DNA from 2 places in the Clostridium kluyveri DSM 555 genome. Region 2 is predicted to be linked to the other one. Evidence: riboswitches for the same ligand, from Rfam matches in the RefSeq annotation. Region 2 holds a riboswitch; the other holds the start of a gene.
What was found. A riboswitch is a leader RNA that binds a small molecule or an ion and turns the genes downstream of it on or off. The one in region 2 is predicted to bind tetrahydrofolate.

Region 1: another riboswitch for tetrahydrofolate. It lies ahead of CKL_RS18780 (ECF transporter S component); the one in region 2 lies ahead of CKL_RS07270 (ECF transporter S component).

What each region holds. Positions count from the first base shown of each region.
Region 1 covers NC_009706.1:3,900,485-3,912,641, forward strand. The annotation lists gene CKL_RS18755 (ABC transporter permease) at 1-178, opposite strand, end outside; gene CKL_RS18760 (ABC transporter ATP-binding protein) at 162-1,097, opposite strand; gene CKL_RS18765 (sensor histidine kinase) at 1,225-2,148, opposite strand; gene CKL_RS18770 (response regulator transcription factor) at 2,152-2,847, opposite strand; gene CKL_RS18775 (excisionase family DNA-binding protein) at 2,870-3,049, opposite strand; ZMP/ZTP riboswitch at 3,298-3,378, shown strand; THF riboswitch at 3,445-3,560, shown strand; gene CKL_RS18780 (ECF transporter S component) at 3,708-4,610, shown strand; gene CKL_RS18785 (N-formylglutamate amidohydrolase) at 4,645-5,451, shown strand; gene CKL_RS18790 (class I SAM-dependent methyltransferase) at 5,543-6,178, shown strand; gene CKL_RS18795 (helix-turn-helix domain-containing protein) at 6,343-6,666, shown strand; gene CKL_RS18800 (helix-turn-helix domain-containing protein) at 6,845-7,099, opposite strand; gene CKL_RS18805 (VirD4-like conjugal transfer protein, CD1115 family) at 7,114-8,916, opposite strand; gene CKL_RS18810 (DUF1697 domain-containing protein) at 9,064-9,603, shown strand; gene CKL_RS18815 (DUF3991 and toprim domain-containing protein) at 9,690-10,622, opposite strand; gene mobP3 (MobP3 family relaxase) at 10,638-12,157, opposite strand, start outside.
Region 2 covers NC_009706.1:1,521,438-1,533,594, forward strand. The annotation lists gene CKL_RS07250 (K(+)-transporting ATPase subunit C) at 120-752, shown strand; partial or broken gene CKL_RS07260 (hypothetical protein) at 1,024-1,942, opposite strand; gene CKL_RS07265 (hydrolase) at 2,056-2,604, opposite strand; THF riboswitch at 2,886-3,002, shown strand; gene CKL_RS07270 (ECF transporter S component) at 3,143-3,934, shown strand; gene CKL_RS07275 (methyl-accepting chemotaxis protein) at 4,370-6,145, shown strand; gene CKL_RS07280 (cell division protein FtsA) at 6,313-8,394, shown strand; gene CKL_RS07285 (M20 metallopeptidase family protein) at 8,423-9,595, shown strand; gene CKL_RS07290 (RluA family pseudouridine synthase) at 9,840-10,799, shown strand; gene CKL_RS07295 (putative polysaccharide biosynthesis protein) at 10,843-12,157, shown strand, end outside.

The sequences.
Region 1 (12,157 bases), 1.6 Mb from region 2:
CTCCGTAGTCAACAATTCCCGAAAATAGATTGTCAAAATCCGGCTGCGTTGGGGTGTTCCAGTACAGCGCTGTCATCACAATCGGAAAAATGAATGCCGCCAGTGTCGCCAGCAGAAACATGGGACGCCGTTTGAACTTTTGAAATTCACAGAGGATCAGGTTATGCAATGCCCTCACCCCCGGTCACGCGCTTGAAGTAGTCCTCCAGCGTATCCTCGCAAGTATGGGCTTCCGCGACCTCCAATCCACTCTCAATAAAAGCGCGGGTGAGCGCCGTCACCGGCAAATTCGTATCGTACAGGCGCAGACTGCGGTCATTTTCCACCGTAAAGTTATTCGTCCCAAAGCTTCGCTCCATGATTCTGGACGCCTGTGCCGTGTCGGAGACGATGAAATGAACATACTTACTGTTTTTTTCTTCTAATTCAGAAAGACTTTCTTCCTCCAGCAGAGCCCCATGGTCGATGATGCCGATATCGTCCGCCAGCAGGGATATTTCCGAAAGAATGTGGCTGGAAATCAAAATGGTTTTTCCTCTCGCGTCGCACAGCTCCCGGATGAACGAACGGACTTCCGCAATGCCGATGGGGTCAAGCCCGTTGATCGGCTCGTCCAGAATCAGCAGTTCCGGGTCGTGCATGATGGCAAGCGCGATGGCCAGACGCTGCTTCATACCGAGTGAGTATTGTGAAAACAGTTTTTTATCGCCGTACGGCAGCCCGACAACTTCCAATGCGCTGGAAACAGCGTTGCGCTTGGAAACACCCCGGAGTCGGGCAAAGATATTCAGGTTTTCCGTGCCGGTCAGATTTGGGTAAAAGCCCGGCGACTCAATGAGGTTGCCGACACGTGGCAGGATTTTTTTCTCATTTCCACGAATGCTTTTACCGAAAATTTTCACCTCTCCCGAGGTCGGCTGCGTCAGGCCTAGCAGCATTTTCATCGTCGTGGTTTTTCCGGCACCGTTTCGTCCGAGCAACCCATAAATACGACCCTTTTTTACATGAATACTCAGGTTGGCAACGCTTTTCTGCGCGCCATTCTGCGCGCCATATTGTTTGGTAAGATTTTTTGTTTCAATGATTATATCACTCAATCTCAGAACCTCCTTTTCTTACTGAAACCAGTGTAACACGCCAAGCTTGCATTAACCTTGCATTAACCTTGCATTAACCTTGCAATTTTGGCAGAAAAAAAATCCCTGCCCACAGACAGGGATTCACTCAATTTTTTACTGAGAAGCCAACGATAAACGCTGTATATCGGTTTGGTTCACTTTGGGCGGTAATCTTACCGTCCATTTTTTCGACCATCTGCCGGACAATGGACAGTCCCAATCCGCTTCCCTTATCAGAGCGGCCTTTATCACATTTGTATAACCGCTCAAAGATGTGCGGCAGATCCGCTTTCTCGATGCCGATCCCGTTGTCTGTGATACGGATTTCAATTTTATTTCCTTCTTGTGTCATTTCGATTTTTATCTGTGTGGCCCGGCTATGGTTAATGACGTTTTGCACCAGATTGTTGATAATACGGGCATATCCGTCCAAATCCACCTTTGCAAACAGCGGCCTTTCCGGAATATTAATTTCGTAGTCTAGATGATTTTCTTCAAATATGGGAATCCAGTCTTTCAGAACATTTCGGGTTAGCTCCGCAAGCTCCACCCGCTCTATGGATAAGGCGAATTCGCTGGAATTGAGCTTGAACCAGTCGAAAAGGACATCGATATAATCCTTCAGGTCGTGGGCTTTGTGTCTGGCGATTTCCAGATAATCCTCGCGCTCTTTTCCTGTGACAACGCCTCTATGCGACGCATCCAGATAGCCGATCAATGTAGTGAGCGGTGTCCGCACGTCATGGGAGAGGCTAGTCATGAGTTGACGATTGGTTTCGTCCGCTGTCCTGAGTCCGGAGAGCTGTTCCTCGTAACGGGTAACAATTTCATTCATTTTGTAGGAAAGGTCTGCGGTCAACTCATTGTCCACGGCAAGAATTCTGCGATTTCCGTTTCCGGCTTCAATGTCATTCAGAGCATCTGTCATGTCCTGAAGCTGCCGCTTGACACCAAGGAGTTTTCCCATACAAATCATACCGAACAGAAGAGCAAGGAAGAAGAGTATGCCTAATGTCACATCGAGAATCACGGCTTACACCTCCTTGTTGAAGCGGTAGCCGATTCCTTTTACCGTCTGGATGTAATAGGGAGCGCCGGAATCAGGTTCGATTTTTTTGCGGAGCCTGCTGATAATCGCCATAATATTGCTGTCATCATAAACGTATGCTTCACCCCAAACTTCCTCGTAAATCTGCTGTTTTGTCAAAATCTTCCCCTGATTTTTCGCGCAGAACAGCAGCAGGTCAAATTCTTTCGGCGGCAATTCAAACGTCCCGTTCTGAGTGGTTACGCTCCGGCTGTCCAAGTCTATGGTCAGCCCCTGATAAGTCAGCGGCTGTGAATGATCTCCAGTCGTATTGAACCGCGTATAACGGCGGATTAAGGAAACCACACGGGCAATCAGTTCATCCATATCAAAGGGTTTTGTCAGATAATCATCCGCACCCGAGCGCAGTCCGCGAACCTTTGATGTGCTGTCATTTTTGGAGGTCAGCATTAGTATGGGAACACTGCTTGTCTGCCGTATTTTCTCCATAGTCTGAAAGCCGTCCATTCCCGGCATCATCACATCCAAAAGAATAAGCTGGTAATCATTCTTCTGGAGCATGGCGAGCCCATCCGCACCGGAATAGCAATGGTCTGCGTCTATACTTTCAACCGCCACGCTCTGCCTGATCAAAGCACACAGCTCTTTATCATCATCAATCACTAAGATTTTATAGCTCATTTTCAATCCTCCTTCGATTCATTTACTTTTTTTCTTCTTTCTTCCTCGCATCAGCTGGTTTCTCCGCATCCTTTGGAATTGCCCATGCGCGACCGAAACGAACCGCTCCGGCTATTCTGTTTTCCTCGCAGAGTTTCTGTATTCTTCTCTTTGAGATACCCCATTGATCAGCGGCCTGCTGTACGGATATATAATCAAGCATTTGTATTCCTCCAACTTGTGTCTTTCTCTCAGTATATACGCAATCGCGAATGAAAGCAACAACCGCCTTGCAAAGCCAGTCCTCTCACTTTAATTAAGAGAGGGAGCTGGCTGTGCGCTAATACGATAAATTTTTTGCTTGGAAAGAATTTTTGAAAGCCTACGAGCTCACGCTCTATCATGCAGCGAGTCCAATGAATTTCTATTTGTGCCTTGAAGTTGACAATACTAATGAGCAGTGGTAATATAAATGTGTTGTATGACTGACGGAAGTGGATTCAACCACAGGGAGTACAGCGTTTTGGAAAGCCGACCGTCTGGGCATGATGCTTGGATTGGTGGGTCTTTTTTATTTTCTGAATGCACTTAATACCATTCAGAGAACATTTGAATCAGAGCAGAGTAGAACGTTGTGCGTAAATCATTGATTTGCAGTGCCTTCTGAACGGGGAGTTGTCAGAGGGACGAAAAGCCTTTTAGGGCTTACGGTACAAGGTTCGCATCCCGCTGCTGCATAAGGAGAAGCGGTGTAATGATTGTGCCTCTTGTTGTGTAGCTGTGCTGCATGACAGGAGGTGTATTTGATGGTTATAACTTAGAAATTCAATTTAACAATAAACTTTCTATGTCACGTTCTATTTAAGAAGGGAGAAGTTAAATTGAAGAATACAACTTTATATGTGCGCCGCATCACAATCTCTGCGGTATTTCTCAGTATTTCACTTGTTTTAAAAACAACATTTTCTTTCTACATACCCGTGTTTGGTCAAAATGGAATGAGTGTTGGCATCTCCGGCATTTTCTCCATTATGCCATCCCTGTTATTCGGGCCAGTATATGGCGCGGTTGTGTCCGGGCTTTCTGACTTTTTGGGTTACCTTTTAAAGCCTGTTGGAACCTATATACCTCTTATGACGCTGGTCGTAGCTGCCGGTGGATTTATCCGGGGCGCATTATGGTCTGTCCTGTGCAACAAAGACAACAAGAAAATGAGAATGATAGTTGCAATTTTTTCCGTACTCATGTTATTAGCAGGGATTTGTAATATTGCGTTTCTGGCTGCCGATGGCGTTAATCGTGAATTCTACAATCATGTACAAAAAGAAAACGTCAATACGGACAACATGCACCTTATCAGTAAAATGCTGATTGAAAGAACCATTGGTACAAAAGATCCATCGGGAAATCTGGCAACATATATTTCTTGGGTCACAACCGCAATGATTGGATGCGCAACTCTCGGCATCCTGTTGTTAGCCGCTGATCTCTTCCTGTCGAAAAAGATTTTTCATGACACAAGCAGGGAGCAGATCCCCCAACTTCTTATCGCTATGATTGGTTCCGGTTTGATTGTCACCACTCTTAACACAGTCGTATTGCGTGAAACAATTTTTACCGCATGGAAGGTACTGCCGTTTGCAGTCATATGGATTCCCAGAGTAATTGAAGAAATCCTTGGCAATACAGTCAAGGCATATTTTGTGGTCATTCTGATGGGCATTTGCAGAAAACAGAATACCCTGCAAGAGATAATGAATGGGTCATCCGTTAAGTTCAAATAGAAATCAAAGACTCGTAAGATTGGAGCGGAGCATTTTGGAACACTATACGGTTTTAAATGAAAACGTACACCAGTTTCCGGTGGTGATTGATTTACCCCACAGCGGCACCTTTGTCCCCGAAGACATTCGCAGCAGCTTCCTTAAAGGCGTCTGTCTGTCAAACACAGATTGGTTCTTGCCGGAGCTATACGACTTTCTTCCTGCAATGGGCTGCACCACGATCATCAACCACCTAAGCCGTTATGTGGTAGATATGAACCGGCCGGTCAATAGTGCAAAACATGGGGATTACCGCAAAACCGTAGTCTATCAGGAAAATACTCAAGGCAGCCGTTTGTATTCTTCACCGCTGAATGAGAATGAAATTAACCGTCGGGTAGGCCTGTATTATGACCCTTATCATCAGGCGCTTGAAAAACTTTTGCGTGAAAAATTAAAGGTGTATCCGTCGGTTCTCCTTTTGGACTTGCACAGTTTCTTCCTTGACTTTGGCGATGGCGGCAGCCAAGATATTTATTTATCCAACCGACGCGGCGTTACATCCTCTGAGCAGACGTTGTATGGACTGCACGAAAATCTTACAGCACAAGGCTACAGTGTTATAGATAATGCAAACTTGGGAGGACATATTATTAATCATTACCGTGAGCTTTTTGGCGAGCGGATTGAGGGTGTGATGATGGAACTGCGGTATACAAAATATATCGCAGACCGCTACTTTGGAGAAGAAGAGCTAACGGATAGAAACGAAATGCTTTTTCAATCTGCAAAGCAAAAGCTAAAGGAAGCGTTTATGCGACTGCCTTATTTTCAGGGGGTAAATACAAAACAGGCGAAATAGCAACGCGTATTTTACGGTATATGACTACAATGGAAATAATTTCTACGTATCCCGATATAATTAATAAAATCACAAAAGGAGGAATAATCCGATGGAACAAAAAGATTACTGGAACAGTGTATCGGAGACAAAACAGTTTACAACGCCATTTCAGGCAAATGAATTCGCCAATTATCTCGATCTCAATGCCGTCATTCTTGATGTTGGGTGCGGCTATGGCCGTACATTAAACGAATTGCATCATCTTGGGTACAGGCATCTGATTGGCATGGATTTTTCGCAGGGAATGATCGAACGGGGAAAACAGCAGGCTCCTTATCTTGACCTCCGTTTGAAAAAAGATGCAGGGATTGATTTGCCGGATCATAGTATAGACGCAGTGATACTCTTTGCCGTCCTGACTTGTATCAAAAGCAATGAAGAACAGCAGGCTCTGATTTCCGAAATAAATCGTGTATTAAAACCTGACGGAATTCTCTACATCAATGATTTCCTTATCAATTCAGATGAACGAAATCAAGCCCGCTATCAAAGCTTTGAAGAAAAGTATGGCATCTATGGTGTCTTTGAATTGCCGGAAGGCGCCGTTCTTCGCCATCACTCAGAGAAATGGTTGAAGGAGCTTATGGCTGATTTTAGCACATTGAAATATGAACGCCTGACATTTACGACTATGAACGGGCATAAATCGAATGGATTTTATTTCATAGGAAGGAAACTTTCCTAAGTCTATCGTTTATTCTTAAGTTACCTTCAAAAAACAACCAGTATATCTTGCTTTTCATCAATGACCTAGGTTATTATTGTTTTTTGTTCTCCCTAACAGTCATCACTGGTTCGTTCTCAATCCTAAGCCCATACTGTAAAATTGGGTGAGGAGGTGAACTTACAGTGGAGGAATTGCTGAACTCATTTGGTCAGACCATAAAGGAAGCCCGGATTGCCGCAGGCATGACACAGGATGCCCTTGCGGAACAGGTCGGAGTCACGCCAAGATACATAATGGCCATTGAAAATGAAAACAAACACCCAAGAATGCCGGTACTACTTAAGATTATCCGCGCCTTGAAAATATCAGCCGATACGATCTTTTACCCAGAAATTCAACATTCAGACAGAGAAAAAGAACAGCTCATGCATATGATTCAGCTGTGCGGCAAAAAGGAAATCAAAATAGCCGCCGCAACCATCAAGGCGCTATTGGATGCCAGATAAGCAGAATCCATCTTCTTTCTTCGGAGGTGGATTTTCTTCATGTTAAAGTAATTATTGTTGTTTCTCTGTGTTTAAAGAAATCCTTAGAGTGACAAGTTCACTGCATAGGCCATGATGACACATACCATATGCCGCCGACAGGACGCACTGCTCCCTTGGCGGTAGGGTATGTGTTTTCTCATTTCACCGTAAACAGCAGACTACTCTTGCCGCCGTTTTCCCGCCAGCGCTGTTCCTTTTGAAGATAGCCGGTCTTTTCGAGGTCGGCGATGGCTCGCTGTACCGTGCGGCGGGAGAGCTTCAAGTCCTTAGCAATAGTACCGATTGCAGGATAACAGGTTCCGTCCCTGTTCGCCCGGTCTTTCAGATACCGGTAAACCGCCACGGCACGGTGTGGGACATTTTCAGCATAGAGTGAGGAAAGATAGTTCAAATCACGAACACCCCCTAATCGGTACGTAGAGGCATGGTGGGAAGCTCCGACTCATGCTCCTGCACTGGAGTATGCAGCATACCTCCGTTGCGGTCATCACCGGGAGGCTCCGGAAATTCAGCAAAGTCATCTTCCTCATAAGCACAGCCTCGCTGGAGGATTTCCTGCTCCAGCTCAAAGCGGTCGGCATAGTGAACCTTTCGGGCGGCACGTTCCTCCCCCTCAAAGGGCTTTTCGAATCGGATGCCCCATTTCAGGAACAACGGCAGCTTGGTACGCATGGGACAGCAGCCGGTCTTGGCCAAAATAAAGTTCCCCTTGGGCAGAGTTTTCAGCTCATCCGGTGTCATCAGCGGGCGCTGGATCATCTGCAGGCTCTGGCTGGGATCGTTCTTTCCTCTGCTGATGGAACCGGACATGACGGTTTTATTCCCCAACGCCCTTGAGAGGATATCTGCGCTTTCCGAGTTGGGTGCAAAGCCTCCAAATAAAATGTCCTGACAGTTATCAATGATAATTGCGGAACCCTCCTTGCCGTAGTTTTTCTCAAGCTGAGCGAAGGATTGAATGATGGGTACCATGCTGATGCGGCGGGAACGGCCTGCGGAGAACATCATCTCCATTGACTGGATCTTAGGGATGGTTCCGATCTCATCGGCAAAGATCATGACCCGGTTGGGAAGCTTGCCACCGTATTCATCGGCCACGGTCAGCATCTCCCGGTAGAGCTGTTGCAGGAACAACGACACCATAAAGTATTTCGTGTTATCTTCCTCCGGCAACACAATAAAGATGGCACACTTCTCCTTGCAGAAGGTTTCCGTGTCCAGCGAGCTGTCGAAGCACAGAATCTGCTCCATCTCGGAATCCAGAAAGGCATTGAGGCGTGACATAGCCGTAGACAGCACGGAGGCCATTGCTTGGTCTGCGGTGTTGAGGGCGGCTCCCGCAAACCATCTTGCCTTATGGTCAGTCGGTAACTTATCCATAAGCAGCTGGAACTGACTTTTATTCTTCACCGGGGAGGGAGCCAGCAAATCCTGTATCATTTTGAACACCGATATGATGTGCCGCTTCTCCGGAGGACAGTATTCTGCAATCAGCAGAATCACGGATGTCAATAATCCCTCGGCGGCATCGTAGAAAAAGGCGTTCTGCCCATAGCTTGCCGAATCCTCGCCGCTGCTGGAGATGATGGTCTTGGCAGTGATTTTGGCATACTTCTCCGCTTTAGCTTTCAGCGCGAGATTCTCCGGATTTTCCATGTAGGCATCCATATAACGGTTCACCAGCTGCAGGATGTTATCCCCATCCGAGCGTGTGGGGTTACGCAGATCCAGCACAGATATTTTGTAGCCATAATAATCCTTTGCGATGCCTGCGTAGTTTCGGAACAAATCCCCCTTGGTATCGGTGCAGAGGAAACTCATGCCAGAGGCGCAGGCGTATTCGATGTTGGGGTATAGAAAGTTTGCGGTTTTACCTACACCGGCAGCACCGATCATGAGGCAGTGAATATCGCCGTCATCAATAAGGGCGGTGGTAGAGCCTGCCTTTTGCTTACTCCCTACCACAAGCCCCTGCAAGGTGGGCAGATTCTGCCCACGCCGCCATTTTTCCGGCTCGTAGGTTACATGTGTGTATGTCCGTCTGATTTCGCTTTCTGTGGCAAAACGGGCGGTACCGTGCTGACCGTCACCGACCGTTTTAGATTTAATGCCGCTAAGGGTATAATAGTGTGCTAAAAGAGAAAGACCGCCGATGACAAAAAACATCACGGCGGCCACTGCAATTAGAATAGTTACTTGGGATAACATAGGGAACTCCTTTCTTTTATTTGAATTGAACTTGTAGTATAATGACTGTAAATATTGGCCTTAGAAATATAAGGCTCGGCAATTGTTAATCAAGTTTAAGATAGTAGACGAATTATTAAATCAGAATTCTAAGAGGTGAAATTGTATATGAAAAGATACATTGCATTATTAAGAGGTATCAATGTAAGCGGCAAAAATAAGATAGCAATGTCTGAACTAAAAACAGGTTTTGTAGAAATGGGCTATACAGAAGTTTTTACACACCTCAATAGCGGCAACGTTATCTTTTCAAGTGATATAGATGATACGGCTATTCTTGTAAATACAATAAAAATGATGATAAAAAACAAGTTTGAGTTAGATATACCAGTTTTTATTATTTTACAGGAAGAATTGGAAGATATATTAAATAATGCGCCCGATTGGTGGGGCGATGATAACAAGGACATATATGATAACCTTATTTTTATGTTTCCTCCCTTATCTTATAACGAGTTTTATAATAAGGTTGGAAGTCCTAAAGAGGAGTATGAGAAAGTATACAATTATAAAAATGCTGTTTTCTGGTCTTTTAACCGAAAAGATTATCAAAAGACAAATTGGTGGTCAAAGACTGCCAGTTCAAATATAAGGGACAAGATTACAATCCGAACAGCAAATACAGCAAGAAAAATAGTTGGAATATAGTCTGCAAACTCCAGTTAATCCGCTTTAGTAACATTTGGTTAATAAGCAAACTGAGCATGACGGTTACTCATCAGCTGTCATGCTTTTTATGTCATTACCATAGATGGTGCGGCTTGCTCCTGCGAGTATAATGCTTTCAAATCTTCATTCCAGTCCTTGCGTGCGGAAACATCATACACCACATCTTCAAATCTCTGCTGCCGTAATGTTTCATGAATGCGGCTGGCGGCTTTATGACCAGCTTTATCATTGTCCAGACAAAGTGTCACTCGTTGAAGCTGAGGGTACAGTTCCAATAGTTTTAGCACCGGCTGTTCCGACACACCGTTCAGCGCCACATAACTGGCGTTTTTCCAATTCTGTGGATGCAAACTGATGTAGGACAGCAGATCAATAGGTGCTTCAAACACAAACAGGTTGTTGGGGCTTGGATTCTTGGAAACGTAATGAAAGCTGTAGGCCGGATGGCTGCCCTCTACATTGATGCGAAAAGCACTGCCGGTTGCCGTACTTTTCTTATGGGCATGGCGGGCAACGCATTTTTCATCGAAGCCAACAAACACAGCGTTGTGGTATTCTGCATCCTCAAACAGCAGCTTCTCTCTGGCAAACTCCGACACCACCTCTCGGCTGATACAGCGCTGTTTAATGAGATAAGCAAACACCCGGCGCATATCCGTGTGCGCTGGCGGCAGAGCGAATGGCTTTCGCTGCTCCGGTTCACTGAATTTGCTGTGCTGCCGGTATTCTACGCCTTGCTCACCACCCAGCAGGAGGCTAACCGCCTCCGGGAAAGACAGATTATAGAGCCGTTTCACAAGATCAATAGCATAACTGCCCTCCTCAGAAGCGTGATCGTACCAGCGGTTGCCCCGAACGGTGATGCTGTGATCGCTGGCCAGCCGCTTATCCCTCCCTGATGGCAGGAGCTTTTCTCCTTGCCGCTGGAGGAAGTCCACCAAGTCTACGGAGTTGGCTCGTTCCTTTTGTTCGTCTGTAAAATGGATGTAGTCTGACATGAGTAAAACCTCCCATCATAAATGAATTTGCGGCGCATAGTCATCCCGCTTGTGACCCTGCGCCTGCTTTTTCTCCTGCAGCTTCCGTCTGCGCTTGCAGTCGATTTGACCGGCAGCGATTCCTGCGGTTCTGCGGTAATCCTCCCGGAACAAATTCTCCAGCCGGTGCATAAGCCGGGTGGCTGCCAGTAGCACCGAGGGATTGCGATAGCTGCCTATGTTATCAATAAAGTACTGCGCATAGACATTGCCCTGCGTCGCAGCCAGTCCCAGCCAGTAAAGGCTCTTTTCCTTGTCACGGGGAACATCGCCGTCATAAAAATACAGCTTACCAAGAGCATACTGTGCATATTGGTTTCCCTGATTGGCAGAAGCGGTCAGCCAACGGATAGCGGCTTCCACATTCTTTGGGACATCTTCCCCTTGGAGATAGAGCTTGCCGAGCTGATAGGCGGCAAACTCATTTTTCTTCTCTGCGGATAAGGTAAACAGCCGGATCGCCTCACCGACATTCTTGGGAATGCCGTCACCGGAAAGATACAGCTTCGCCAAGGCATACTGGGCATAGGCATTGCCGAGATCGGAGGAAAGTGTAAGCCACTTGACCGCTTCCGGAACATTCTTCGGGATATCCTCACTGGAAAGATAGAGCCTGCCGAGCTGGTAAGCGGCATACTCGTTTTTCTGCTCGGCGGCAGCTTTAAACATAGCTACCGTCTTTTGAATATCTTTCTCCACATGAGTGCTATCCCGGTACAGCTTTCCGAGGGCATACTGCGCTCCGGCGTTTCCGGCCTCCGCTGCTTTAGTCATCCAAGCTACCGCCTGCGTAGGGTTTCCGATACTGGTTTCCAGACACACCTTACCCAGCAGATATTGAGCATTCACATTTCCAAGCTGCGCCGATTGCTCCAGATAGGAAACCGCCGCCTGCACATCCTTTTCTGTGCCGGTTCCGGTATAGAGCATCTGACCGAGGCGGTATTGCAGCTTATCATCATGGCTGTCCTTTTCCAGGCGATAAAATCCGGGAAAGGCGGCTTTGAAATGCTGATCGGAAGCAGCGGTATTCACCGGCGTACCGACACCGTCACGATACATTTTGGCAAGCTCATAATCCGCATAGGGGTTTCCTTGATTGGCAGACAAGGTATAGAGCCGGAGCGCCTGCGCATAATTCTGCGAAACACCCTGACCACGGTAGCAAAGGCTACCAAGGGAATATTGGGCGTACTTGTGGTTCTTGTCCACCGCCTGCTGAAACCATGAAGCTGCCTGCCCGTAGTCTTGCTCTGTACCAAGACTGGCGGCGTACATCTTTCCGATGCGGTATTCCAGATAGGGCTTTGCTTTTTCTTCTTCTGCGGATAAAAAAGCCGCCAGCGCTTTTTCATACCATGTGTGTGCAGCCTGTAAGTCAATTTCACGACCTAATCCATCGGCGAACATCCTGCCGAGATCATGCATGGCAAGGGCATTGCCAGATTCCGCTTCCAGCAGAAACAGATGATATGCCTTATCAAAATCCTGCAGCA
Region 2 (12,157 bases):
ATTATGATCTTGAGCAGTTGGAATATTCTGAATGTGATAAGAAGAGTGAATCCATTAAAAAAGCCGATAAAGAAATATCTTACCATAACACCCTTAGGTCTAGAACAGGAGGTGATAAAATGAGTACATTTTTTAAAGGAATAAAAAAACCATTTTTGGTTACGCTGGTGCTGTTATTAGTATGTGGGCTAGCATACCCTCTGATTCTCACAGGCATCAGTCAGGTAATATTTCCAAAGCAAGCTAATGGAAGTTTGGTGATAGTAAATGGTAAAGCTATTGGCTCTGCTCTTATAGGTCAGGATTTTACAGATGGCAGGTTTATGAAAGGTCGTCCCTCAGCAGTCAATTATAATACCTACATCAGAGAAGACAAAGACAGTGGTAATTATGCTGGAGTTGGGTCTGGGTCAAAAAATTATGCGCCTACCAATCCCGAACTGGTCAAACGTGTACAGGAGGATATAGATGCATTTTTAAAGGCAAATCCTTCTATTAAAAAAGAGGATATTCCCACAGACTTATTGACGGCATCTGGCTCTGGTCTTGATCCACATATAAGTCCTGAGTCCGCTGCTGTTCAAATTCTAGCCTTAGTGAAAAGTACTGGTTTATCAAAGGATAAGCTGGAGACAATTGTTAAAAATAACACGCAAGGCAAAGCCTTTGGTGTTTTTGGAGAGAAAACAGTAAATGTACTGAAGGTAAACTTGGACATTGCAAAGGAATTGGGATTGTTTAATAAGAAATAAGCGAAATGTCGATGTCTTGTTTTTAAATTTTTATAATGGCTTAACATAATAAAAAATTTAATGAAATATACCTAAAGTTTTCATTAAAAAGTATAATTTATATAAACTTTAGGTATATTTTTAAATTGCAATATAATAAACTGTCAAATGGTGAATATCTAGTGTTATGCTCATGGCTAATCAAATAAAAATCACTAAGGGGGTTTTATGTATGCAGGCTGTTTCAAAAATTATGAATTGTAAACTTTAAAATATTTTGGGTATGTAATTTTTAATGGTGAAATAATCGTATATTTGAAAAAGCCATTACCATATTATATTTATTGCATGCGTCTATTACTATATCATCTCTCAGTGAACCACCAGGCTGGACTATATATTTTACACCACTTTGAGATGCTCTATTAATGTTATCTCTAAATGGAAAGAATGCATCTGAAGCTAAACATACTCCGGATAAATTAAATAGCCAAGATGTTTTTTCTTCCTTTGTCAGTCTATTAGGTATTTTATTAAGCACTTTATTCCATTCTTTTATCTCCACTTTAGTAATATCATCTCTTAAGTATTGTTCTATGACATTATCTTTGTTTGGTGTTGAAACGCCTTCTTTGAAAGATAAACTGAGCACAGCAGGATGTTGCCTTAAATACCATTCTTTCTATATTTTCAGGTTCATAATCATAATCCATTTTAATAATGCAGTAATTTCCTTTTTTCTTTTTCATTAAAAGTTTTAGGGCTTCATCTGTATATCCTGGAGCAATTATTCCATCTGAAACAGATCTACTTAAAATTGTTGCAGTAGATACATCCACAATATCACTTATAGCTGCCCAATCACCATAGGAAGACATTCTATCTGCACCTCTGGCTCTGGCATAAGCAGAAGCCACAGGAGATAATTCAATATCTTCAACAGAATATGCCTTTTTTAATACATCATTTAAAGGGAGACCCACTGCAGCACCAGCTGGACTTACATGTTTAAAAGATGCTGCTGAGGGTAATCCTAATGTTTGTTTCAACTCTTTCACTAATTGCCATGAATTAAAAGCATCCATAAAATTGATATAACCTGGTTTACCATTCAAAATTTCAAATGGTAGTACTTTATCTTTTACATAAATTCTTGATGGATTTTGATGTGGATTGCATCCATATTTAAGTATAATTTCAGAACTTCTCATTACTATAACCTCCAAAATAATTCAATCACTAATCTTTTGATATTAGTTGTTACTTCAAAATCCTTTGAGCTGTTGTTTCAAAGGATCATTCAGTAACTGACAGCTATTTTATTTTACTTGATTAACTTCGATAGCTCCTTAAATAACTGTGTTCCTGCCATTTTCAACAAATCGAAGAACACCGTTTCGGTGTTACTTATCACAGCTCCCATTGCCGACATTTGGGATAGACCGTTTAAGTAATTTTCTTTTGTACGAGAACATACAGCGTCACTTATAACAAACACCTGATAATTACGAGCAAGTAAATCTCTAACTGTTTGGAAAACACATACATGGGTTTCCATTCCTGTAATAATGATTTTCTTTTTTCCTGATTGTTTTAAGGTATCAATTACTTCATCAGTGCAGCCGGAAAAAGTAATTTTTTCATGGACTGATACTTCATTAATATTGTAGTGTATTTCTGGAACTGTCTTTCCAAGACCTTTTGGATATTGTTCGGTGATAATTGTGGGAATCTCTAACTTATTGGAGACAGATAGTAAGGTATTGGTATTCTCAATTACTTTTTGGGAAGTGGGCATTGCTGGAATCAGACGTTCCTGAATGTCAATAACTATTAATGCTGATTCTTCTTGGATTAAAGTAAATTTATCCATTAAATAATCTCTCCTTTTTTAATATAGCTTAATTAAACTTTACAGTAAAAATCATTTATAATCTATTTTATTATACAATAAAATAATCAAAAATATATGATAGAGATAGAGTTCAATATGCTATTTTAAATGGGGGTGGAAAACTATAGATTGGTTCACAGGTAAAATATCAAAAAGAGATACCAACTGAACTTATTCTACATAGGGTAACTGCGGGATAAATGTAATAAAATTACTATATTGGACAATGCTTGACTTATTTTGTATAATTGATTCAAAGTAGCAGAGTAAATATTATGCGTAAAGTGTTAGAGAATGGGAGGTTGTCTCTAAACGAAAAGCTTAAATACTTGTTATATAAGATTTAAAGCTTACGATATAATATTGCTTCCGCTGTTATATTAAAGAGATCTTAATATTTATTTCTTTTCTCTTTAGTGTGGCTGCATTAAAGAGAAAAGAGGTGGTTCTGTGAAAAAATTAAATTAACTTTCTGTGTAAATTAGATTTAAATTATAACATACTGGAGGTAAAATATGTGAAAAGCAGAATGAATTTAAGATTTCTTGTTATTACAGCAGTTTTTATTGCTATTGCAATTGTTTTAAGACCCTTTGCTATAACTGTGGCTGCAGGAGGTATATTAACCATGAGAATAAGCTTTGATGCCATATGTTACACAGCACCGGGACTTATTTTTGGTCCGCTATATGGGGGAATTGCAGGGGGATTGATAGATGTATTTGGATATATGATGAAACCTATGGGTGGATATATTCCTCTGTTTACCATAACTAATATAATAGCAGGTATTTTACCTGCTGTGCTGTGGAGGATCATAAGAAATAAAAGCAATTACAAAATTAGAAATTATTACAGTATATTTTTTATATTGCTGTTTCTAATAGGTTTTATAAATTTTATTATAATAAAATTTATGTCTAATACTACTTTAAACAGGCTATTTATGTTTTTAGGCAAAAAATCTCAATACTTTAGCTATGGATTTATGCTGATAGGTATCATAGGTATTTTAATTTTGCTTATAAATCTATTTATTAATAAAAATTCAGCCAAGTTCTATAGTTTTATAAACAATTACTATTTTAAGATGGTAATTGTTTTAGGCATTTCGGGAATTTTTATATGTACTATAAATACCTATATTCTACTTATATTCACTCCAGCTCTTATAGCTAAAGGATTTATGCTCTTATGGATACCTAGAATAGTTGAAACTTTACTTATGACTGCAATTAATTCTTATATAGTATGCATAATTCTATATTCCTATAATTTATTTTATAGTAGAGTAGTTAAAAAGGCTTAAAAAGAATTTAGTTTATCCGATAAATATAAATACAATATGTAAAGTGAAATTTTAATATACATTATAAATATTATGTATATTAAAATTAATGTAAATTAGTATATAAAAAGAGTGTATATGATTGACAAAAACTTAAGTTCAGTATTATAATTACATTACTTTTACTTTAACGGACTCTGGGAATATTAGCTAATTGTAGCGTTTGTATAAAAAGGTAAATATTAATTACGGATTATTAAAAATATGCTAACTAGAGAGACTAGAGGCTGTATTTTATTATGTATAATAAGATACAGCCTCTTTAATATTAACTATATCTAAAAGCTTAACAAGATAAAGTATTTTTAAATTAAGTAACTAATGGATATATTAGTATATTTGAGTTGTTATTCATTTTGAAAAAGTTAAAATAATTTTATTGTGAGGTGAAATGTTATGAAATTTTTTGAAAAAGCTAAAACGGGAACAAAATTAATCTCAGAGCTTACTAATGTCATGAAATTTTTTAAAAAATCCAAGGTGAGAACAAAATTGATTTTACAATTTACTTTGGTTGCATTGTTTATAGCAATAGTTGGTATTATATCGATATTATCTTTAAAAGCTGTGACAAATAATTCAGAGGATATGTATAATGTTGGAATACAAAGTGTTTTTGTATCAGATAACATAAAGCAAAATCTGATACAAATTGAGAAAGACCTGTTAGAGTTAGTTTACGTAAGGGATGCTTCCCAAAAAACATATTTAAAAAATGACATTAAGACTATGAGTTCTAAAAATGAAAAGAATATTGCAACTCTTGAAAAACTTAAAATGAGTGCAAATGAAAAACAGATGTGGTTAGATTTCACTAAACAGCATCATCAGTATATTCTAATAAGGGAGAACATTATACAGTTTGTAGACAGTAATAATCTTGATGAGGCAGTAATACAATATGAAGTTATGGAAGAAGTAAATAATAACATTTTGAAGACTTTAGATAAATGTATTAATAGTAGTATCAATAAAACAAATAATATAAATATAAAAAGTAATTCTATATACATAAAAAATAATATAACAATAGGTATATTAATGATAGCCTGTATATTGGCGGCAATAGCTCTTGGAATGTTTTCCTCTAGGAATATAAATAATTCTTTATCTAAAATAGAATCCTTTGCAGAAAGGCTTTCAAAATTCAATCTTTCCTTACCTATGAATGGTATAAAAGGAAATGATGAGTTTGTTAAAACTGGAAAAGCCCTTAATATTGCCCAACAAAATATAAAAAATTTGATAAAATCACTTATAGAAAATGTACAAAAAGTTAATGTATCAAATGAAGAACTTTCTAGAGCAGTGAAAGAATTATCGTTAAATTCACAGAATATAAATAATGCAGTAAAAGATATAACATTAGGTATAGAGGAAACTACTTCTTCTTCAATGCAGATAACCGCATCTATGGAGGAAGTTGATTCAAGTGTGAGTGAACTGGCGGGAAAAGCTACTGAAGGAAGTGGCAATGCCAATAAATCCAAAGAAAGAGCTTCTGAAGTTCAAATAAAGGGTGAAAGTGCTATATTAGAAGTTAAGAACTTATATGATGAAAAGAAAGATAGAATGGTACAAGCTATTAAGGAAGGTAAGGTAGTAAGTAATATAAAAGTAATGGCAGATACCATTGCAGATATAGCAGGACAGACTAATCTTCTGGCACTTAATGCAGCTATAGAAGCTGCCCGGGCAGGAGAACAGGGAAGGGGTTTTGCAGTAGTAGCAGAAGAGGTAAGAAATTTGGCAGAACAGTCAGGTAGTGCAGTAACAAGTATAAAAGATACTATAGTGAAAGTTCAGAAGGCATTCAAAAATCTTTCTGATAATAGTGATGAAATATTAAAATTTATAAATGAAAATGTAAATCCTAGAATGGAACAGTTTGGTGAAATGGGAAGTCAATATTATAGTGATGCCAATTTTGTGAGTAAAATGTCTGAGGAAATAGCAGCTATGTCTGAGGAACTTAATGCTACTATAAATCAAGTTAGTGAAACGGTAAATAATATGGCTGAATCTGCACAGAAGTCTTCTGAAAATACTAAATTAATAGAAGAAAGTATTCGTAAAAATACAGAATCCATAAGACAAATAGATTTAACTACAAAGGGGCAGGAGAAACTTGCACAGGATCTTAATGAAATAATACAGAAGTTTCAAATATAATTTTTATTTGAAGAAGGTTCAAATGCAGAAAGGTATTTCTCATAAGTAAATTTCACTTGAACCTTAGAAATCACTTGATTGAATGTTTAACTATATTATTATATAATTCTATTAGGCTCATATAGTTAAAATATGAGCCTAATAAGCATAGAAAAAGAGGTAATATTATGGAAATTACTAATCTTAGTTCACAAGATATAATATTTTCATTGGATATAGGAACAAGATCTGTAATAGGCACTGTAGGGATATTAAAGGATAAAAAATTCCGTGTAGTAGCAGAAAGGTGCATAGAGCATGAAGAAAGGGCAATGGTTGATGGCCAAATACATGATGTGGCTCTTGTGGCAAATGTGGTAAATACCATAAAAAGTGAACTTGAAAAAGATTTAAATATGAAAATAAAAGATGTGGCTATTGCCGCTGCAGGAAGATTTCTTAGAACTATAGTAGTAAAGGAAGAAATAGAAGTAGATTATACAGGAGAGATAGATAGGAATATTATAAGAAGTTTGGAACTAACTGCGGTAAAGTCTGCCGAAAAAAAAATAAATGAAAGTGTTAAGGGAAGATTGTACTGCGTAGGGTATAGTGTAAAGAACTATTATTTAAATGGATATGTTATAAGTAATCTGTTAAGTCATAAAGGGAATAATGTATCCGCAGAGGTTATAGCAACCTTTCTTCCAAGGTCTGTAATAGATAGTTTATATTCTGTTATGGAAAAGGTGGGTCTTAACGTTGTAAATTTAACTTTGGAACCTATTGCCGCAATGGAAGCTGCTGTTCCACAAAATTTAAGGTTGTTGAATCTAGCTCTAATTGATATAGGAGCAGGAACTTCAGATATAGCATTAAGTAATAGGGATAGCATAAGTGCCTATGGCATGGTACCAGAGGCGGGAGATGAAATAACTGAAGTTATAGCTCAAAATTATTTAGTGGATTTTAATACTGCAGAAAGTATAAAGAGGCAGTGTGACAAGCATAAGAATATAACTTATACAGATGTGTTAGGTATAGAAAATGAAATATCATCAGAAGATGTAGTAAAACTTATAACTCCTACTGTGAAAAAAATAACAGATAAAATTGGAAGTAAAATAATAGAATTGAACGGAGGCAAACCCCCTAATGCTATTTTTTTGGTGGGAGGTGGAGCACATACTCCTAAATTAAAAGAGTTTTTAGCTAAGGGGCTAAATATACCGCTTAAGAGAATTGCAATAAAAGGAAGAGAAGCTGTGGTGGATTGTGTTTGCACAGATAATTCCTTAGGGAGCACGGGAGTTACGGTTTTAGGCATAGCTTTAATTTGCATAAAAAGGTTAGGACATGGTTTTATTGATATAATGTTAAATGGAAAGGTGGTAAGTCTTTTTGATTCCCATAGGCATACAGTTATGGATGCAATGCTGCATGCTGGTATAAGTCCTGATGTATTGATAGCAAAAAATGGGAATAACATAAGATTTACCCTAAATGGAATAAAAAGAGTTGCTTTCGGAACGTTGGCTTCTAGTGCGGAGATAACTGTAAATGGATTTTCCAAAAGTATAGATGAGGAAGTGAAGGAAGGGGATAATATAGAAATAAAATATGCCCTTAATGGAGAAGCAGCTTCACCTAAAATTAAGGATTATATAAAAAAAATATATTCTACAAGTTTTTTTATAAATGATATAATAGAAAATTTAGAGCCTATTGCCTACATAAATAAGAATAAGGTAAGTTTAGACAGTAATATAAATGAAGGAGATAACGTAGTAATAATTTTTCCGGAAACTTTGAGAGATTATGAAAAATATGTTTCTCTTCATAATCAAGATAGTGAAAAATTTATGTACTATTTAAATGGAAAGGAATTGGATAAGAATTATATAATAAATGAAGGAGATAGAATTTACAGAGTACTAAAAAATCAGGAAGAAAAAGGGCAAATTACAGGTAATATAGGGGAAAATTTAATGGAGGATAAAGTACATAAGATTACAAAAGAAGATAAGGAGAATTTTCAGGAAATAAATAAAATCAAAGAAGATAATAAAAAAGAAATAACTGTTACTGTAAATGGTAAGAATATAGTACTTAAAAAGAAAAAAGAGTATATATTTGTAGATATATTTAATTATGTGGAATTTGATTTAAGCAGGACAAGAGGAAAACTATATTTACATTTAAATGGGAACAATGCAGGATATTATGATAAGCTGTCTCAGGGAGATATAATAGAGCTTGGATGGGAATAGAGTTTTATAAATAATTGGAGGTAGGAATATGGCTAGAGATTTTTTTAATATGGCACAGTCTATAAAGAAAGAATTAATTGATATAAGAAGAGATCTTCATAGGCATCCTGAACTAGGGTATGAAGAGGAAAGAACTTCTTTTAAAATAAAAGAATTCTTAAAAAAAATAGGTATAGAATATATGGAAACTGCTGGTACAGGGGTTTGTGGAATAATAAGGGGAAAAGGAAATAAAACTATAGGTATAAGGGCTGATATAGATGCACTTCCTCTGGAAGATCATAAAAACTGCAGCTATTCTTCTAAAGTAAAAGGAAAGATGCATGCCTGCGGTCATGATGCACATACCACTATACTTTTAGGAACAGCTAAAGTTTTAAATAGCGTAAAGGACGAATTGAAAGGAACAGTAAAGTTGTTTTTTGAACCTGCGGAGGAAACCACTGGAGGAGCTAAGCTGATGGTAAAGGAAGGGGCACTTGAAAATCCCAGAGTAGATAGGGTGATAGGACTTCATGTGGATGAAAATATAGAAGTAGGAAATATAGGTGTAAAATTGGGGGTGGTAAATGCAGCTTCTAATCCATTTACCATAAAAATTAAAGGAGTGGGAGCCCATGGTGCAAGACCCCACATGGGAGTCGATCCCATAGTTATAAGCAGCCATGTAATATTAGCACTTCAACAAATTGTAAGCAGAGAACTTCCTCCAACTGATGCGGCAGTTATTACAGTAGGATCCATACATGGAGGAACTGCTCAAAATATAATACCAGAAGAAGTTGTAATAGCTGGTACCATGAGGACTATGAGAACTGAACATAGGGAATATGTTAAAGAAAGACTCAGGGAGATAACCTTTGGTGTTGTAAACTCTATGAGAGGAAAGTATGAAATAGATATAGAAGAGAGCTATCCTTGTCTGTATAATGATGATGATGTAATTAAAGATATTTTAAAGGCAGCTTATAAGGAAATAGGAGAAGAACATGTAAAAATGCTGGAAAGTCCAAGTATGGGTGTGGAGAGTTTCGCTTATTTTTCTATGGAAAGGCCTTCTGCATTTTATTATTTAGGTTGTAGAAATGAAAGTAAAAATATAATATATCCAGCTCATGGAAGCCTATTTGATATAGATGAAGATTGCCTTCCTATTGGAGTTTCCATACAGTGCAGGGCAGCTTATGATTTTTTGAAATAAGTGGTATTGTTAATATGGTCAAATAGTATATTGGATAAATTATGCCTAAAGTTTTCATTGCAGATATGATTAAACTTTAGGTATATTTTTAAAAAAATCTATCTGAAGGTATTCTTACATTACATATGAATTTTGATATAATAAATTTTATATATTGCTTTATGCAATAATAGTATTATATAATTAAATATTGTTGGTATAAAGTTTCAAAATAAAAAATATTTAAGATACCAGGAGAGATAAAATGAAAGTAGAAATAGGAAGTAATGAATCAGGTCAGCGATTGGATAAATTTTTAAGAAAATGGCTTCGGGATGTACCTATAAGCGGCATATATAAGGCTATAAGAAAAGGCGATATTAAAGTAAATGGAAAAAAGACTAAAGAGAAGTATTTTCTTATGGATAAGGATATAGTAGAAGCTCAATATATAATTTCCAAGGGGAAAAGTTTTGAGTTTAATAAGGTAAACAGTAATTTTTTGAAGATAACCTATGAAGATGAAAATATGATTCTGGTGGAAAAGTGGCCGGGAGTGTTAGTGCATTCAGATAAAAAGACTGATGATGTGACTTTAACAGATTATGTATTATCTTATTTATATGACAAGGGAGATTTTAAACCGGAAACAGAAGTTACATTTACTCCTTCTCCCTGTAATAGGCTGGATAGAAATACTTCAGGTATAGTAATATATGGAAAAAACTATGAGTCGTTGAAATTGTTAAATGAAATAATAAGAGAGAGAAATATAAGAAAATATTACCAGGCGTTGGTGAAGGGAAGAATAAATGAAGGTATTTATGAAGGATATATATTAAAAGATAGAAAAAATAATATTTCAAATGTATATGATTCACCTAAAAAGAATACTAAAAAGATATCTATGGATGTAAAAGTTCTTCATACCTGCGGTACTTATTCTTTAGCGGAATTAGAGCTAATTACAGGTAGAAGTCATCAGTTGAGGACCCATTTAGCACATTTAGGAAATCCCATAATAGGAGATACTAAATACGGCATATCTAAAATAAATAGTTTTTTTTATAACAAGTATGGTTTAACCTATCAGTATTTATACGCCTATAAGGTAATTTTTAAGGATTGTAATGGAAAGTTAAGTTATATGAATAACAAAACTATATCAGAAAAGCTTCCACCTATATTTAAAAAGATAAAAAATGATATATTTAATAAATTTTAAATATTTATTGTTTTGCAAGTTTTTTGACAGGGAGTTTTAAATTATGAAAGAACAATCAACAACTAAAGGTTTTGCCATACTTTCTATGGCAGGAATGTTAGTAAAGGTATTATCTGTGTTATACATTCCTATATTGATGAAAATAATTGGAGAAGAGGGTTATGGATTATATGGCGCATCCTATCAGATATATGCATTTATCTTTGTACTTGCCAATTCAGGCATACCTGTAGCCATATCAAAACTTATATCTGAACTTGCTGCAGTTGGAAATTATAGAGATGCAGCTAAAGCATTTAAGATAGCACGATTTATTCTAGTAATCCTAGGTATAGTAATGGCCATGTTTCTTATGGTTTTTGCATTGCCTTTAGCTAAAGCAACCCATTACAAAGGAGTGTATTTATCCCTTATAAATCTTGCTCCAGCCATATTATTTACCTCTATTGCTTCAGCTTACAGGGGGTATTTTCAGGGACGGGGAAATATGACTCCTACTGCAGTATCTCAGGTAATAGAACAAATATTAAATACAATATTTACTCTTGTATTTGCTGCATATTTAATGAGATATGGAGTGGAAGCAGGCTGTGCTGGAGGAACCATGGGAACATCCCTAGGAGCTTTAGCTTCTGCCAGTTTTTTAATTATGTGTTATGGAAAAAATAATAAATTTAAAGCCCCAGAGGGTGCGCTGCAGGTTGACAATGTGAGACTCACTACCCGGGAACTTGTGAGGAAAATTATAATATATGGACTACCCATAACCTTGTGTGTGGGCATGACCTATGCTGGAAATATAGTAGATTTATGGAATACAAAAATAAGGCTTATGACTGGAGGAATAGATGAAACCAGGGCAACTATACTCTATGGTTATCTTACAAAATATCAACAGCTTTTAAATGTTCCAATCTCTATAATATCTTCACTGTCCATGGCAATACTTCCTGCTATATCTGCAGCAGTGGCTATTAAAAATGGAAAGAAGATAAAAGATAATATAAATTATTCTTTGAGACTTTGTTTTTTAATTGCAATGCCCTGTGCAGTGGGACTTTCCGTTTTAAGTGGACCTGTATTTTCCATGCTTAAGTTTGGAAAAGGTTCTTATATTATGACCTGGGGTGCCATTGTACTTGTACTTATGTCTATTATGCAAATACAGACTACCATACTGCAGAGTATAGGAAAACTTTTTACTGCTACTTTTTATTCCATATTAGGTATAGCAATAAAAATATGTGTAAATTATTATCTGATTTCAATACCTGAAATAAACATATTGGGAGCAGTAGCAGGAAGCATTTTAGGATTTATTATACCTATAACTTTAAATCATAGAATTATTAAGAAAT